DNA from 2 places in the Bacillus sp. PK6-013 genome. Region 1 is predicted to be linked to the other one. Evidence: riboswitches for the same ligand, from Rfam matches in the RefSeq annotation. Region 1 holds a riboswitch; the other holds the start of a gene.

Region 1 (8,178 bases):
AGCGAATCTTTGCGCCCGGAAGAAATTCCGCTTGATATTTTGTTCGAAGATGACCATGTCCTCGTATTAAATAAACAGCCATGCCTGTCGTCGATTCCCTCGCGCGAGCATCCATCAGGCAGCTTGGCGAACGGTCTGATTCATTATTACCAGCGGACGGGCGTGCGCGCGACCGTTCACCTGGTGAGCAGGCTTGACCGCGACACATCGGGTGTCATGCTTGTAGCCAAGCACCGCTTCGCCCACTCGCTTTTATCGGGACTGCAAAAAAAGGGAGCCGTCAAACGGCAATATCGGGCGGTCGTCCACGGTTTGATCGCAGAAGAGCAGGGAACGATCGATGCGCCAATCGGCAGAAAATCATCGAGCATCATCGAGCGTGCGGTGATCCCCGACGGGCAAAAAGCGGTGACGCATTTTTGGGTGAACAGGCGCTTCAGCGGTATGACGGATGTCTCCATCCGTCTGGAAACCGGGAGAACCCATCAGATCCGAGTTCACATGAGTCATATCGGATATCCTTTGTGCGGTGATACGCTGTACGGAGGAACCCGTGGCTTCATCAATCGGCAGGCGCTCCACAGTGAGACGCTGACGTTTTTTCATCCCTTCACAATGGAAGAGCTGACGTTTCAAGCGCCGGTTGCGCATGATATGAGTCAGTTGATAGAGAGCTGAATTAAGCTCTCTTTTTTTATGGCTCCATACGGAATCTTGACTCATCATAAGGCAATGAAGAGGGGACAGATTCGGTTGTCAGTTCGGGGTATCTGAAAGCGGTCAGCCTGTTGCCGAATACACAACCGGTATCGATATTGATCGTATGATGTATCATTCGCGGACGTTTGACAGGAGTGTGGCCGTACACCACCCACGGATCGCCTTTGTAATGAGCGGCCCAGTCCCGCCTGACCGGCCGTCCGTCAGGCAGCGTTTCTCCTGTAATATCTCCGTATAGCACAAACTGTTTTACTTTTCCGACAGGCTTTTTGCCGATGTCTTCCGCTTTGATGCCGGCATGTGCGACGACAAGTTCGCCGTTATGCAGGATCTCATAAAGAGGGGCGTTTTCATAAAGGCGCATGAAAAGGTCTCTGATATCCTTCTGTTTATGTTTCGGAAGGTTTCTGTATTCCGCCGCCGTCGTCTCCAGCCCGTGCTGCAGCTTCACCGGATTGCCTTTGAAAAAACGGTACAGCTTATTGCAGTGATTGCCGGGCACATATCGCACAGCTCCTTCTTCAACGGCCCGTCCTACAAATTCAACGACCTCCAGCGATTTTGGCCCTCTGTCTGTTAAATCCCCGAGAAAGACAAGTGTTCTGTTTTCCGGATGAACGGGAAACCCCGATGACAGCGAGTAACCGAGCTTTTCAATCAGCGCAATCATTTCGTCATAGCACCCGTGAATATCGCCGATTACATCATATTTCATGCGTTTTCTGCCTCCTGTCTGCGTATGTATATACATTGCCCAGTCCATATATAAATCAAGCTTCAGCGACTTTCGCCGGAGAAAATCAGGCATATTACTTTTTTTTCTGAGCGAGCATTGTTAAAATCGATTTTTACACCTGTGAGAAAAGAGTTCAGACGGTTCTTTTCCCACATGAAAATGTCTAAAAAGATGTCCCTTTTATTTTTAAAAAAGGGAACGCTAATCATACCCGGAAACCGGTTTTAGAGGAGGTACCAGTTTATGGAGCACACATCTGTCTCATCTTTAGTTGTCGTACTGATTATCGCATTTTTAACGCCCATCCTGCTGCACCGTTTCAGGTTAAGCATACCGGTGGTTGTCGCTGAAATTATCATGGGTCTTATTATCGGAAAAAGCGGGTTCGATCTGGTCGCCCAGCACGATACATGGCTCGAAACTTTATCGATGCTCGGATTTATCTTTTTAATGTTTTTAAGCGGGCTTGAAATCGATTTTTCCGCATTTGAAAAAGGAAAGAAAAAGCAGCTGCTTCCAAGCGGAAAGGAAGCGCCGAATACATTTAAAACGGCTTCGGTCATCTTTATTGCCGTCTTTATTTTATCGCTCGGCCTTTCTTACAGCTTTGTCATGGCAGGATTTATTGACAACGCCTTTTTAATGACGCTGATCATTTCGACAATTTCGCTCGGGGTTGTCGTTCCGACGCTGAAAGAAGAGCGTCTCATGAAGACAAATATCGGCCAGATTATTTTGCTTGTCGCCGTCATTGCCGATCTTGTCACGATGATTCTGCTTGCAGTGTTCGCCTCAATCTACGGGGACGAAAACAGCAATATGTGGCTGCTGATGATCTTATTTGCCGCCGGCGTCGTTTTATACCTGTTCGGAAGGATATTTAAAAAGCGGCCTTTTGTCGAAGTGCTGTCAAAAGGAACGATCCAGATCGGCACAAGGGCGATATTTACGCTGATCATCGTACTTGTGGCGCTGTCCGAGTCGCTCGGTGCAGAAAACATACTTGGCGCGTTTTTGGCCGGGGTGCTTGTTTCGCTGCTTTCGCCGAACAAGGAGCTCGTTCAGCAGCTCGATTCATTCGGATACGGATTCCTCATCCCGATCTTCTTTGTGATGACAGGCGTCAAATTGGACATTTGGTCACTGTTTGGCAATCCGAAAATTTTAGTGATGATCCCGCTTCTGTTTGTGGCTCTGTTAATCAGCAAAGTCGTTCCGGTGCTGTTTTTGAAAAAGTGGTATGACATGAAAACCGTGCTGGCTTCCGGTTTTCTCCTGACTTCCACGCTTTCTTTGGTGATCGCGGCGACAACGATCGGCGAGCGCATCGGCGTCATTGACGCGCAGATGTCCGGCGCGCTGATTCTGGTCGCTGTCATTACATGCATCATCACACCGACCGGCTTTAAAAAATTAATGCCGAAAACGGAAAGCGAAAAAGAGAAAAAGACGATCACCTTTATCGGCGCAAATCAAATGACGCTGCCAGTCACGCTCGAACTTTCTCCGGAAGATTATCACGTCAGAATCCTGCATGTCCGGCAGGAAAAAAAGGAAGAAAATCTGGCGGATCCGGTGTTTGATGTTGAAGTTTTGCCTGATTATGAATACGAGACGCTTCAATCATTCGGCGTTTTCCAAACGGATATACTCGTCGTGGCCACTGGCAGCGAAGAGCGCAATACAGGGATCGCGCTTTTTGCGAAGGAGCAGAAAGTCGCGAGAATTATCGCCAGCGCAGATTCTCCAGACGCCGAATCCAGACTGAAAGATAACGGAATTGATACATTCTCTATTCTGCTTTCTACAAAAACGCTGCTGCGCGCGCTTATCGAGGCGCCTGGCGTTATGAAACTCCTGACGAACCAGGATGCGTCGCTGTATCAGATCAATATGAGCAATGAGCGATTTGACGGTGTTCTGTTAAGGGAGTTTCCGTTTACGGGAGATGTTATCTTCGTCCGAATTTTCCGCGGGGTGGACAGCATCGTGCCCCACGGGGATACAAGGCTGCAATTGGGTGACAGGCTGATCGCCACCGGTTCGCGCGAATATATTGCGGAATTGAGAAAAACGCTTGGAGACTGATGCTTGACCATTTTGCAATTCGTGATAAGATAAAAGTATAAACTGAATGAACAAGAAATGTTTTCCACTAGGGGAGTCCTTGATAAGGGCTGAGATAAAAGTGTGACTTTTAGACCCTCATAACCTGAACAGGTTCAAACCTGCGTAGGGAAGTGGCACGGTATTTGAGTATGTATTTATGCAAATTCCAAACCACTTTCCTTGCGGGAAAGTGGTTTTTTTATGTTCAGAATCGAAGGAGGAGCCTCGAAATGAAGTTTTCAGAAGAATGCCGAAACAGCGCTGCAAAATGGTGGGAAGGCAGTTTTGTCCATCCGTTTATTCAAGGGATTGGAGACGGCACACTTCCGGTTGATCGATTTAAATACTATGTCATGCAGGATTCCTACTATTTGACCCACTTTGCCAAAGTCCAATCCTTTGGTGCGGCATATGCTCGCGATTTATATACGACAAGCCGGATGGCTGAACACGCGAAAGGCACATATGAAGCCGAGATGTCGCTCCATAGGAAATTCACCGATCTATTGGGAATCACAAAGGAAGAACTGGAGTCGTTTCAGCCGTCGCCGACAGCGTATGCGTACACATCGCATATGTACCGTTCTGTCGTGAGCGGCAGTTTTGCGGAAATACTGGCCGCTTTGCTTCCTTGCTATTGGCTCTATTATGACGTCGGCGAAACGTTAAAAACGTGCAGGCCTGACAGCGCGATTTATCAGGAATGGATCGCGACATACGGAGGCGACTGGTTTAAAGAACTTGTGACAGAACAGATCAACCGCTTCGATGAGCTGGCTGAAAACGCCGATGAGAAAACGCGCGCGAAGATGAAGGAGAACTTCGTCATCTCCAGCTTCTACGAATACAGCTTCTGGGATATGGCCTACCAAAAAGAAAGCTGGTCAAAAAGCGGGGTGGATCAGCTTGCATCTGCACGCGATCACCGATGACAAGCACTCTGTGGAAGAGCTTGCTGCAAAAATCATCTCGATTCAAAATGCCGTTGACTTTATCCATATCAGGGAAAGATCAAAAAAAGTAAGTGAAATATCAAGTTTAATCGACCGCCTTGCCAAAGAAGGGGTTGATAAGCGGAAACTGATCATCAACGACAGGGTTGATATCGCTTTGTTTCATCACATTCACCGGGTTCAGCTGCCTTCACACGGCTTTTCCGTCAAAAGTGTGAGGAGCCGTTTTCCGCATTTGAAAATCGGAAAGTCCGTCCATTCGCCAGAAGAAGCGGTTCAGGCTGAAACTGAAGGTGCAGATTACGTGCTGTTCGGCCACATTTTTGAAACGGACTGTAAAAAGGGCCGGAAAGGAAGAGGAGCTCTCAGTCTGGCTGAAGTGAAGGCGGCTGTCCGCATTCCGGTCATTGCGATCGGGGGTATTACCGAACAACGACTGGCGGAAGTCAAAATGGCAGACGGCATCGCCGTGATGTCGGGGATCTTTTCTCATGACAGACCGGATGAGGCGGCCGCGCGGCTTGCCTGTCTCGCGAAGGGAGATTCATATGAGAAAGCGCTATGATACGATCGTGATCGGCGGAGGCATCATCGGGACATCCATCGCTTACCATCTTGCGAAAGCGGGGAAAAAAACGGCCGTGTTTGAAAGCGGAGAAGTCGGCAAAAAAGCGACGAGCGCGGCGGCGGGCATGCTCGGCGCCCATGCGGAATGCGATAAACCCGGTACCTTTTTCGAATTTGCCAGAGCCAGCCAAAAAGCCTATCAGCGGCTGACGGGCGAATTGAAAGACTTAAGCGGCATCGATATCAGAAAGCATGACGGAGGGATATTAAAGCTGGCATTTTCAGAAAGCGACCGCGAACACCTGATGCAAATGGCTGCACTGGATTCAGTGGAATGGCTTGAAGCCGCTGAAGTATATGAGCTGGAACCGCATGCCGGAAAAGGGATTCTCGGCGCTAATTTCATTCGGGACGACATCCATGTCGAACCGGCCGCAGTGTGCAGGGCATTTGCCAGGGGGGCCCGGATTCTCGGTGCCGAGGTCTTCGAGTTTACCCCCGTTTTATCGATCGAATCTGAAGCGGGGGCCGTCCGCGTCACTGCTGCTTCATGCACCGCGGAGGCGGAGCACGTTGTCATTGCAAGCGGTGTGTGGAGCGGTGCTTTCTTTAAACAGATCGGCATAGACAAAAGCTTTTATCCTGTCAAAGGGGAGTGCCTGTCTGTGTGGAATGACGGCATCCCTTTGACGAGGACGCTTTACCATGATCATTGCTACATCGTTCCGCGCCATAGCGGAAAGCTTGTCGTCGGCGCGACAATGAAGCCCGGGGATTGGAATGAACAGCCGGAACTTGGCGGAATCGAGGAGTTGATCCGAAAGGCCAAGTCGATGCTCCCTGACATTGAATCCATGAACATCGACCAATGCTGGGCCGGATTGCGCCCGGAAACAGGGGATGGCAATCCATATATCGGCAGACACCCTGAAAATGACCGGATATTGTTTGCTGCCGGACATTTCAGAAACGGCATCCTCCTGGCACCTGCAACCGGTGAGATGATAGCTGACATGATCCTCGGCAATCCGGTCAAAACAGAGTGGGCCGAGGCGTTTAAAGCGGAGCGAAAGGAGGCTGTGCACAGGTGAACATTCAGCTCAACGGCCGGAAAATAGAGTGGAGAGATGACGGCGGCACGATTTACGATTTGCTCGCATCCTACAGTTTGGAAAATCGTGTTGTCGTTGTTGAAAGAAACAGGCAGATTATCGGAAAAGACCAATATCAAACAGTCAAACTGGAAGAACACGATGTCATCGAAATCGTTCATTTTGTCGGAGGGGGATAAACCGTTATGTTAAAAATCGCAGATCGTCAATTCTCATCAAGATTATTGCTCGGCACAGGGAAGTATCCGTCATTTGAAATTCAAAAAGAGGCTGTCAGTGCATCTGAATCGGAGATCCTGACCTTTGCCGTCAGACGGATGAATATTTTTGAAGAGTCTCAGCCTAATTTTTTGGAGCAGCTTGATTTAAGCCGTTATACGCTTTTGCCGAATACGGCCGGAGCAAAAACGGCTGAGGAAGCCGTCCGGATCGCCAAGCTTGCTAAAGCGAGCGGTCTTTGCGACATGATCAAAGTCGAAGTGATCGGCTGTGACCGTTCGCTTCTGCCTGACCCGGTAGAAACGCTGAAGGCGTCAGAAGCCTTGCTTGAAGAAGGCTTCATTGTGCTGCCGTATACATCGGACGATGTCGTCCTTGCGAGAAAGCTTGAAGAGCTCGGCGTACACGCCATTATGCCCGGGGCCTCTCCAATCGGTTCGGGACAGGGAATCGTCAACCCGCTTAACCTGTCGTTCATCATTGAACAGGCTAAAGTTCCCGTAATCGTGGATGCCGGAATCGGTTCTCCGAAAGATGCGGCATACGCAATGGAACTCGGCGCTGACGGAGTGCTTTTGAACACGGCAGTGAGCGGGGCGAAAGATCCGGTCCAAATGGCGAAGGCTATGAAGCTCGCCGTTGAAGCGGGCAGACTCGGATACCTTGCTGGACGAATTCCGGAAAAGAACTACGGCATCGCCAGCAGTCCTGAAGAAGGGAAGTTGACGATTTGACAGGCAGGTATTCAAGACAGGAGCTTTTTCACCCGATCGGACCGGACGGCCAGGAAAAATTAAGTCGCGCCCGCGTCCTGGTGATCGGTGCGGGGGCATTGGGCGCGGCCAGCGCAGAAATGCTGGTGAGGGCCGGAGTCGGTTCGCTGACGATTGCCGACAGGGATTATGTGGAATGGAGCAATCTCCAGCGGCAGCAGCTCTATACGGAACAGGATGTGGTTGATCATATGCCAAAGGCAGCCGCTGCCGAAAAAAGGCTGCGCCTGATCAACAGCTCTGTTCAAGTGACCGGCATTGTAGCAGATGTTACCGCGGAAAAAGCGCTCGAGCTTGCGGAGAAAGCGTCCCTGATCGTCGATGCGACCGATAATTTTGAAACGCGGCTGATCATGAACGATGCGGCGGTCAAGTTAGGCATCCCTTTTCTGTACGGCGCGTGTGTCGCAAGCTATGGCATCACATATACCGTCATTCCGGGGAAAACGCCGTGCCTTCACTGTCTTTTGGGGCATTTGCCCGCGAATACCATGACGTGCGACACAGCAGGGGTGATCGGTCCGGTTGTTCAGCAGGTTGCCGCTTACCAGGTAACAGATGCCCTGAAGCTGCTGACAGGGCATGAACCGTCAGGAATGCTTCGCTCATTTGATATTTGGACAAATGAGCGCTCTGAAGTCCGGGCTGACGCGCTTAAACATGGCTCGTGTCCGACGTGCGGAAAAGGCGAGTTTCCGTTTCTTTCAGCTGAAAACGAAACAAAAGCAGCCGTTCTTTGCGGCAGACAAACGGTTCAGATCAGGCCGGCCGCGGAACAGCCGCCGGAGCTGGAGCCGCTTGCCGCCAGATTAAAAAAAGCCGGTTTGGATGTGACGGGAAATCCTTATTTATTATCTTGCCGTACGGAGGATTTTAAGTTCGTGATTTTTCGGGACGGACGCGCTTTGATTCACGGAACGAACGATATCAATCGCGCGAAAACGATATATCACAGGTGGATTGGCTAAAGGCCGAAGGGAGTGCAAACA
Region 2 (8,178 bases), 1.9 Mb from region 1:
CAGGAAACCTTAGGCATTCGGTGGAGGGGATTCTCACCCCTCTTTCGCTACTCATACCGGCATTCTCACTTCTAAGCGCTCCACGAGTCCTTCCGGTCTCGCTTCACAGCCCTTAGAACGCTCTCCTACCACTGTTCGTAAGAACAGTCCGCAGCTTCGGTGATACGTTTAGCCCCGGTACATTTTCGGCGCAGAGTCACTCGACCAGTGAGCTATTACGCACTCTTTAAATGGTGGCTGCTTCTAAGCCAACATCCTGGTTGTCTAAGCAACTCCACATCCTTTTCCACTTAACGTATACTTTGGGACCTTAGCTGGCGGTCTGGGCTGTTTCCCTTTCGACTACGGATCTTATCACTCGCAGTCTGACTCCCAAGGATAAGTCTTTGGCATTCGGAGTTTGACTGAATTCGGTAACCCGGTAGGGGCCCCTAGTCCAATCAGTGCTCTACCTCCAAGACTCTTACCTTGAGGCTAGCCCTAAAGCTATTTCGGAGAGAACCAGCTATCTCCAGGTTCGATTGGCATTTCACCCCTACCCACACCTCATCCCCGCACTTTTCAACGTGCGTGGGTTCGGGCCTCCATTCAGTGTTACCTGAACTTCACCCTGGACATGGGTAGATCACCTGGTTTCGGGTCTACGACCACGTACTCATGCGCCCTATTCAGACTCGCTTTCGCTGCGGCTCCGTCTTTTCAAACTTAACCTTGCACGGGATCGTAACTCGCCGGTTCATTCTACAAAAGGCACGCCATCACCCATTAACGGGCTCTGACTACTTGTAGGCACACGGTTTCAGGATCTCTTTCACTCCCCTTCCGGGGTGCTTTTCACCTTTCCCTCACGGTACTGGTTCACTATCGGTCACTAGGGAGTATTTAGCCTTGGGAGATGGTCCTCCCGGATTCCGACGGAATTTCACGTGTTCCGCCGTACTCAGGATCCACTCAGGAGAGAACGAAGTTTTGACTACAGGGCTGTTACCTCCTATGGCGGGCCTTTCCAGGCCTCTTCATCTACCTCGTTCTTTTGTAACTCCGTACAGAGTGTCCTACAACCCCAAGAGGCAAGCCTCTTGGTTTGGGCTGTTCCCGTTTCGCTCGCCGCTACTCAGGGAATCGCATTTGCTTTCTCTTCCTCCGGGTACTTAGATGTTTCAGTTCCCCGGGTCTGCCTTCTCATATCCTATGAATTCAGATATGGATACTGCTCCATTACGAGCAGTGGGTTTCCCCATTCGGAAATCTCCGGATCAAAGCTTGCTTACAGCTCCCCGAAGCATATCGGTGTTCGTCCCGTCCTTCATCGGCTCCTAGTGCCAAGGCATCCACCGTGCGCCCTTTCTAACTTAACCGTTAAAAAGAATCACTACGTGATATCTTGCTTACTAATTGAATGTGATGTCTACTGTTATCTAGTTTTCAAAGAACAACGCATAGGATGTGCTAACACATGCGTTGCCACAGGATGTGGCGCATTTAGCAGGTGCTCCTATGTCTGAAGGAATGATCCTTCAAAACTAAACAAGATCTAAACGCACCTGTCTATAAGACCGCAAGGTCTTATATTCCGTATAATATCCTTAGAAAGGAGGTGATCCAGCCGCACCTTCCGATACGGCTACCTTGTTACGACTTCACCCCAATCATCTGTCCCACCTTCGGCGGCTGGCTCCAAAAGGTTACCTCACCGACTTCGGGTGTTACAAACTCTCGTGGTGTGACGGGCGGTGTGTACAAGGCCCGGGAACGTATTCACCGCGGCATGCTGATCCGCGATTACTAGCGATTCCAGCTTCACGCAGTCGAGTTGCAGACTGCGATCCGAACTGAGAACAGATTTGTGGGATTGGCTTAGCCTCGCGGCTTCGCTGCCCTTTGTTCTGTCCATTGTAGCACGTGTGTAGCCCAGGTCATAAGGGGCATGATGATTTGACGTCATCCCCACCTTCCTCCGGTTTGTCACCGGCAGTCACCTTAGAGTGCCCAACTGAATGCTGGCAACTAAGATCAAGGGTTGCGCTCGTTGCGGGACTTAACCCAACATCTCACGACACGAGCTGACGACAACCATGCACCACCTGTCACTCTGCCCCCGAAGGGGAAGCCCTATCTCTAGGGTTGTCAGAGGATGTCAAGACCTGGTAAGGTTCTTCGCGTTGCTTCGAATTAAACCACATGCTCCACCGCTTGTGCGGGCCCCCGTCAATTCCTTTGAGTTTCAGTCTTGCGACCGTACTCCCCAGGCGGAGTGCTTAATGCGTTTGCTGCAGCACTAAAGGGCGGAAACCCTCTAACACTTAGCACTCATCGTTTACGGCGTGGACTACCAGGGTATCTAATCCTGTTCGCTCCCCACGCTTTCGCGCCTCAGCGTCAGTTACAGACCAGAGAGTCGCCTTCGCCACTGGTGTTCCTCCACATCTCTACGCATTTCACCGCTACACGTGGAATTCCACTCTCCTCTTCTGCACTCAAGTTCCCCAGTTTCCAATGACCCTCCCCGGTTGAGCCGGGGGCTTTCACATCAGACTTAAGAAACCGCCTGCGCGCGCTTTACGCCCAATAATTCCGGACAACGCTTGCCACCTACGTATTACCGCGGCTGCTGGCACGTAGTTAGCCGTGGCTTTCTGGTTAGGTACCGTCAAGGTACCGCCCTATTCGAACGGTACTTGTTCTTCCCTAACAACAGAGTTTTACGATCCGAAAACCTTCATCACTCACGCGGCGTTGCTCCGTCAGACTTTCGTCCATTGCGGAAGATTCCCTACTGCTGCCTCCCGTAGGAGTCTGGGCCGTGTCTCAGTCCCAGTGTGGCCGATCACCCTCTCAGGTCGGCTACGCATCGTCGCCTTGGTGAGCCGTTACCTCACCAACTAGCTAATGCGCCGCGGGTCCATCTGTAAGTGGTAGCTAAAAGCCACCTTTTATAATTGAACCATGCGGTTCAATCAAGCATCCGGTATTAGCCCCGGTTTCCCGGAGTTATCCCAGTCTTACAGGCAGGTTACCCACGTGTTACTCACCCGTCCGCCGCTGACATCAGGGAGCAAGCTCCCATCTGTCCGCTCGACTTGCATGTATTAGGCACGCCGCCAGCGTTCGTCCTGAGCCAGGATCAAACTCTCCATGAAGTTTGATAATGACTACGCACAACATGTGTGCGATTTATTTAATGAATTAACAGGTACGTTTTGTCTTGTTTAGTTTTCAAAGATCATTTCCGCCTCTCGAAGAAGCGACTTTACTAATATAACATTCTATCATCGTGAATGTCAACAACTTTTTTCAAAAGATTTTCGAAGTTGTTTTTATAAAGCCTCCTTTTTAGGGGCGGATACTAATATAACATCTATTTTCGTTTTTCACAATAGCTTTTTTAAAAAAATAATAATCAAATGATTTGGACTCAGATGATTCCTGATCATCTCGACCTCAGGCAGTTGACAGCATTTATTTCTTCTTACTGCTTTCTTCTATATAAAAGTATACAGCGGTCTTTAAAAATTGATTTACTAAAGCTGCACATGGTCCAAAGCTTCGAGGATGACATTAAACTCTCCGTTATCAGCTTTTACTTGAATAAAAAGCTCCTCATTCCGGAGCTTTGTAACAGAATATATATTCTTCTCATTTTCATTCACGCTGGTTGGCGGATAAAGATTGTGCAGCCTACCTTTTCAGCTTGGCGGTCGAATGTCTGACAACCAGTTCAGGTTTGTAGACGGTGGAATGTTCAAGCTGATTCGTGTTGCGTCCCTCAACTTTGGCAATCATCCATTTTGCCGCCTCAATCCCCATCTGCATTTTCGGATGAGTGACTGACGTCAGCTTCACTTCAGATGCCTCGCTCAAATGTGAGTTGTCATATCCGACAATCGAAATGTCTTCCGGCACTTTCAAACCGAATTCCCTCACGACATCCAACACCAAAAGCGCTATCTCGTCATTATAGCAGAATATGGCAGTCGGACGGTCTGATGAAGAAAGCCGCTTCCTGGCTTCAGCTATCGTTTTTTGTTTTTTGTTCTCTGTTGTGTACGTCACGACCATTTCAGGGTAAAACGACAAGCCGTTTTCTCTGAAAGCACGGATAAATCCTTTCATCCGGTTGGCGCCCTGCATATCGTCCTGTTTAAAGAAACCGAACACTTTTTCATGGCCGAGTTTAATCAAATGCTCAGTGGCGATAAAGCCGCCGTGTTCATCATCCAAAATGAAATGGGGCGGATTTAGCTCCTGATAAAATTGGTTGATCATCAAATACGGAATATGATGTTGTTCAAGCGTCAGATAGTAACTTAAATTCGGGTTAAAGCTTCCTGTTTTCGTCGGCTCCACGATCAACCCAGCAATTTTTTTATCGAGCATATTCACAAGGCATTGTTTTTCTTTTTCAATGTCATTATTGGTGCTCGCGACGACAAGGGTGTATCCTTCGCTGGACAGTGACGATTCGATTCCTCTTATAATAGAAGGAAAAATGTAATCTGAAAGGTAAGTCGTAATAACCCCGATCATCTTATTTCTTTCCCTTCCTTTTTCAGAAAGCTGAAGACGGTGAGAGCAATACGTCCCTGAGCCCTGCTCTCTGTATAAAAGCCCTTCATGAACAAGGTCGCCAATCGCTTGCCGGATCGTGTGCCTGCTTACATCAAATATTTTCATCAATTCGTTTTCCGAATGAATTTTTTCCCCCGGCTTCACTTTGCCTTCATATATCCACGATTTAATTTTATTTTTCACCATGCTGTATTTTGTAGGTTCACTCATCAGATCAACCCTTTACTGATCTTGTACGTACGAATACGTTCTATTATAAAGGAAAAGATGTTTGCATTGCTACATATTGGAGAAATTAAGCAAAATTTTTCGAAAAATCAGCTTGTCGTCCGTTTCTTTTTTTAGTATAGTAGAATATAACTAAATAACTTGATGACCACAAGGGGAGCCTCGAGGCTGAGAGTGAACGACCGTTCTGACCCTTTGAACCTGTTAGTTAACGCTGGCGTAGGGATGTGGCAAAGTCATTTCTAATTGCATCCAAAGCAGTGCGTGGAAAACTTTCCTACTCCTTCCCCGCATTGCTTTTTTTATTGGGAAAGAAGTCCAGTATCCCTTTGTTCATCAAAAGTGAGGGTTATGATGAATCAATCTAAACAACTTGTACAGCTGATTGAAATTGCGTTTATGACAGGAATAGCACTTATACTTGATATGGTGTCCGGAATGTTTTTAAAAATGCCTCAAGGCGGTTCAATCGCAGTCATGATGATTCCGATCTTCCTGATTTCCTTTAGATGGGGGCTGAAGGCAGGGCTGGCAACCGGGTTTTTAGCCGGATTGCTTCAGTTTGTCACTGGAGGATTTTACGTTTATCATCCTCTGCAGCTTCTTCTTGATTATTTTATCGCGCCTACGGCCGCGGGTATCGGCGGCTTTTTTGCCGGATCGATCAGAAACGCTTCAATCGAGAAACAAAAAGGAAAGATCATTTTCTATGTTACGCTGGCCGTCTTTCTCGGAAGCGGACTGAAATTTCTCGCTCATGTCATCAGCGGCGCTGTCTTTTTTGGAAACTATGCGCCTGAAGGCACTCCGGTATGGATTTATTCCTTGGTATATAATGGAACATATATGCTTCCGTCTTTCATTGTCTGCACAATTGTCCTTTGTTTACTGCTGCTAACCGCGCCAAAACTCCTGGAAAACAGATCAGACATGAGATAGCATAAAAAAACAGCGGACTCGCCTGAGATTCCGCTGTTTTTTTATGATTTAATCAAATCTGCGACCAATATATACCGCTCCGGTGCTGAACCGATAAAGTCAAAAGGATAGCAGGTGGAAACCGTCAATGTTGCTCTCGGCTTTGGTACAATCACCGTCCGGTCATCCGCATCCACGATCCGCACCTTTTTCACTTTGTATGTAAAAGTTCCGTAGGAAGCTTCAACAATTAACTGATCGCCCTTCCCCACTCGGCCGAGTTTTCGGAAAACCGTATCCCGGTGGCCTGATAAAACCGAGTTGTCATCTTCTCCAGGCAGAACGGAACCAGCGAAATGGCCCACGCCTTTTTGCAGCTCGTCTTCATCTGTCCCGTGATATATAGGAATCCTTGCATTGATTTTCGGAATGACAAGATCGCCGATTTTCTCCCCGGTTTCAAATGTTTGATCAATCACCGTTTTTTCTTTTTTCGCCGTCTGAATCGGAGGTCTTTCAGGCTTTTCTTCTTCTTTCATCTGCTGAAATGAAAAAAGAGCGTAGCCGTGCATTAACTTGAACACATTCGTTGTTGTAAAATAAGCGCCGCACACAACCATCACAATAGCTGCGAGCCAGATGATTTTTTTTCGATGTGCCTTAATTTCCTTTCACTCCTTATAAAAACTTCCCATTCTCTACATAATTAGAATGGGAAGTGACATGTTAAGCCGCTTTGCGAAGCCTTCTGATCATGAAGAATCCGCCAAACATCAGAACGGCGCCTAAGATCGACCATTCCGCGTAATGCCCGGCTGTCTTTGGAAGCTTTGCACCTTTAACCGTCTTTTTCACATGAGATGGCTTTGAATCATGTTTGACAGCCGTTTGGGTTTGCTTCACTTTTGACCCTGTATCATGAATTAAATCAGATCCGATCATGTCAGGCGTCAGCAATACATCCAAAATGAAGTTGCCTTGCAGATCGTATACTTCCACCAGAAGGCTTGCTCCCTTCAGATCTTCCGCGCTGACAAGCGTTGTCAAAGACACTTCTTTTTTCTTTCCGTCTTTAACAAGATAGTATTTTGTTTTCACTTCAAGCGTCTTCTGAAGATCGTTTAAAATGGATAGCATTTCAGCGATATCCTGAGCTGAGAGCTCTGATACAGACTCGAAATCGGCTACCGCTTCAAGACGTTCTCCAAGAGCCATCAAATCATTTTCAAGGTTTGGATTTTTATCGCGCACCTTTCGGAGATGATTCACGAGCCTTTCCCACTCCTGATCATCCACACCCAATTCTTGAAACAGGTTCCCGATCTGAAAATCGTCTTCTTCATATGTCACAGTGAAAAGCGCATCGTCCAATTCGTATTCAAACATAAACACGTCGAGAATGTTTTGGCCGCTTTCCATATAGCCATTTTCAACAAAAAGGTCAGCCGCTTCTTTTTCGCTCAATCCGTATTCTTTTAAATAGGATGCCAAAAGTTGATTAGTCAGTCTTTCCCCTAAAAAATCTTTCAACTCTTCCACCGACTCAAAATCTTTTAAACTTTCATCATATGTATCCTGTAAATAAGCTTCCAATTCTTTTTCTGTCATTCCTATTTCTTCAAGATACTCTTGAAGCTCGGCCTGTTTCGGCGCGGCAAAAGCACCAGCTGCCGGCACTAAAACCAGGATGCAGACCAATAGTGACATCAGCCTTTTTTTCATTTCTTATGACCCCCTAAATTTATCTTTCATTTTGATTATAGTGGAAATATTTTTAAAAACATGTATTGTAATTGAAAATCTTTTCGTCTATAATATTTTGTTCTTTTTCCTGTTTAAACAGGCATAATCTTCGCCTCTATTGAATGTAATATAGTAAAGCGAATAGAGGAGGTATGCAAATGAACCCTTACTATATGATGCTCTTATGTTACGTCCTATCGATCATCCACTTTTTAATAGGCTACCGGGAAGCCCTGAAAATAAGCGGAGCTGACGGGCTGGTCAACGGAACCGCAATGATCTCCTGTATTCCGCTTGGCGCGGTTTTCGCTTTTTTCGCGCACTTTTTTTGGAAAATGACGATTTAATTTCAGAAATGAACTTTTCACCGGCGAACTTGCATTTCAGCGTTATTCACAGACGGCAGCAGTTTATGCTATGATTAATAGAACTTCAATTTACAAAAAATTCACAAAGATTGGAGGGAAGAGAATGGCCAAAGCCGTGGCTTCACAAGAAGTCGCCAATATGCTCAACGACTGGTACATACTGATGAAAAAAAGAGACATTTCAGGCTCAATCGAAATGAAAGATGACATAGATAAAGCAATTGAAAAAATGGAAGAAGATCATGACGTTCTACTCTATTATCAAATGCTCGATTTTCGCTTAAGGCTCCTTCTTGAAGATATCTCCCAATCTTCCACCGAAAAATTGGAGGCCATCAGTTTTCAAGACAAA

What was found. A riboswitch is a leader RNA that binds a small molecule or an ion and turns the genes downstream of it on or off. The one in region 1 is predicted to bind thiamine pyrophosphate.
Region 2: linked by a shared signal. The riboswitch ahead of thiT (energy-coupled thiamine transporter ThiT) and the one ahead of tenA (thiaminase II) in region 1 are both predicted to bind thiamine pyrophosphate.

What each region holds. Positions count from the first base shown of each region.
Region 1 is NZ_CP096417.1:2,961,931-2,970,108, reverse strand. It holds gene M1E03_RS15075 (RluA family pseudouridine synthase) at 1-678, shown strand, start outside; gene prpE (bis(5'-nucleosyl)-tetraphosphatase PrpE) at 695-1,435, opposite strand; gene M1E03_RS15065 (monovalent cation:proton antiporter family protein) at 1,700-3,544, shown strand; TPP riboswitch at 3,604-3,712, shown strand; gene tenA (thiaminase II) at 3,796-4,497, shown strand; gene tenI (thiazole tautomerase TenI) at 4,472-5,083, shown strand; gene thiO (glycine oxidase ThiO) at 5,067-6,176, shown strand; gene thiS (sulfur carrier protein ThiS) at 6,173-6,376, shown strand; gene M1E03_RS15040 (thiazole synthase) at 6,383-7,150, shown strand; gene M1E03_RS15035 (thiazole biosynthesis adenylyltransferase ThiF) at 7,147-8,157, shown strand.
Region 2 is NZ_CP096417.1:1,050,788-1,058,965, reverse strand. It holds rRNA gene M1E03_RS05305 (23S ribosomal RNA) at 1-1,358, opposite strand, end outside; rRNA gene M1E03_RS05300 (16S ribosomal RNA) at 1,591-3,140, opposite strand; gene M1E03_RS05295 (GntR family transcriptional regulator) at 3,679-4,779, opposite strand; TPP riboswitch at 4,941-5,040, shown strand; gene thiT (energy-coupled thiamine transporter ThiT) at 5,152-5,736, shown strand; gene M1E03_RS05285 (class D sortase) at 5,778-6,335, opposite strand; gene M1E03_RS05280 (processed acidic surface protein) at 6,442-7,437, opposite strand; gene M1E03_RS05275 (hypothetical protein) at 7,617-7,805, shown strand; gene M1E03_RS05270 (response regulator aspartate phosphatase) at 7,930-8,178, shown strand, end outside.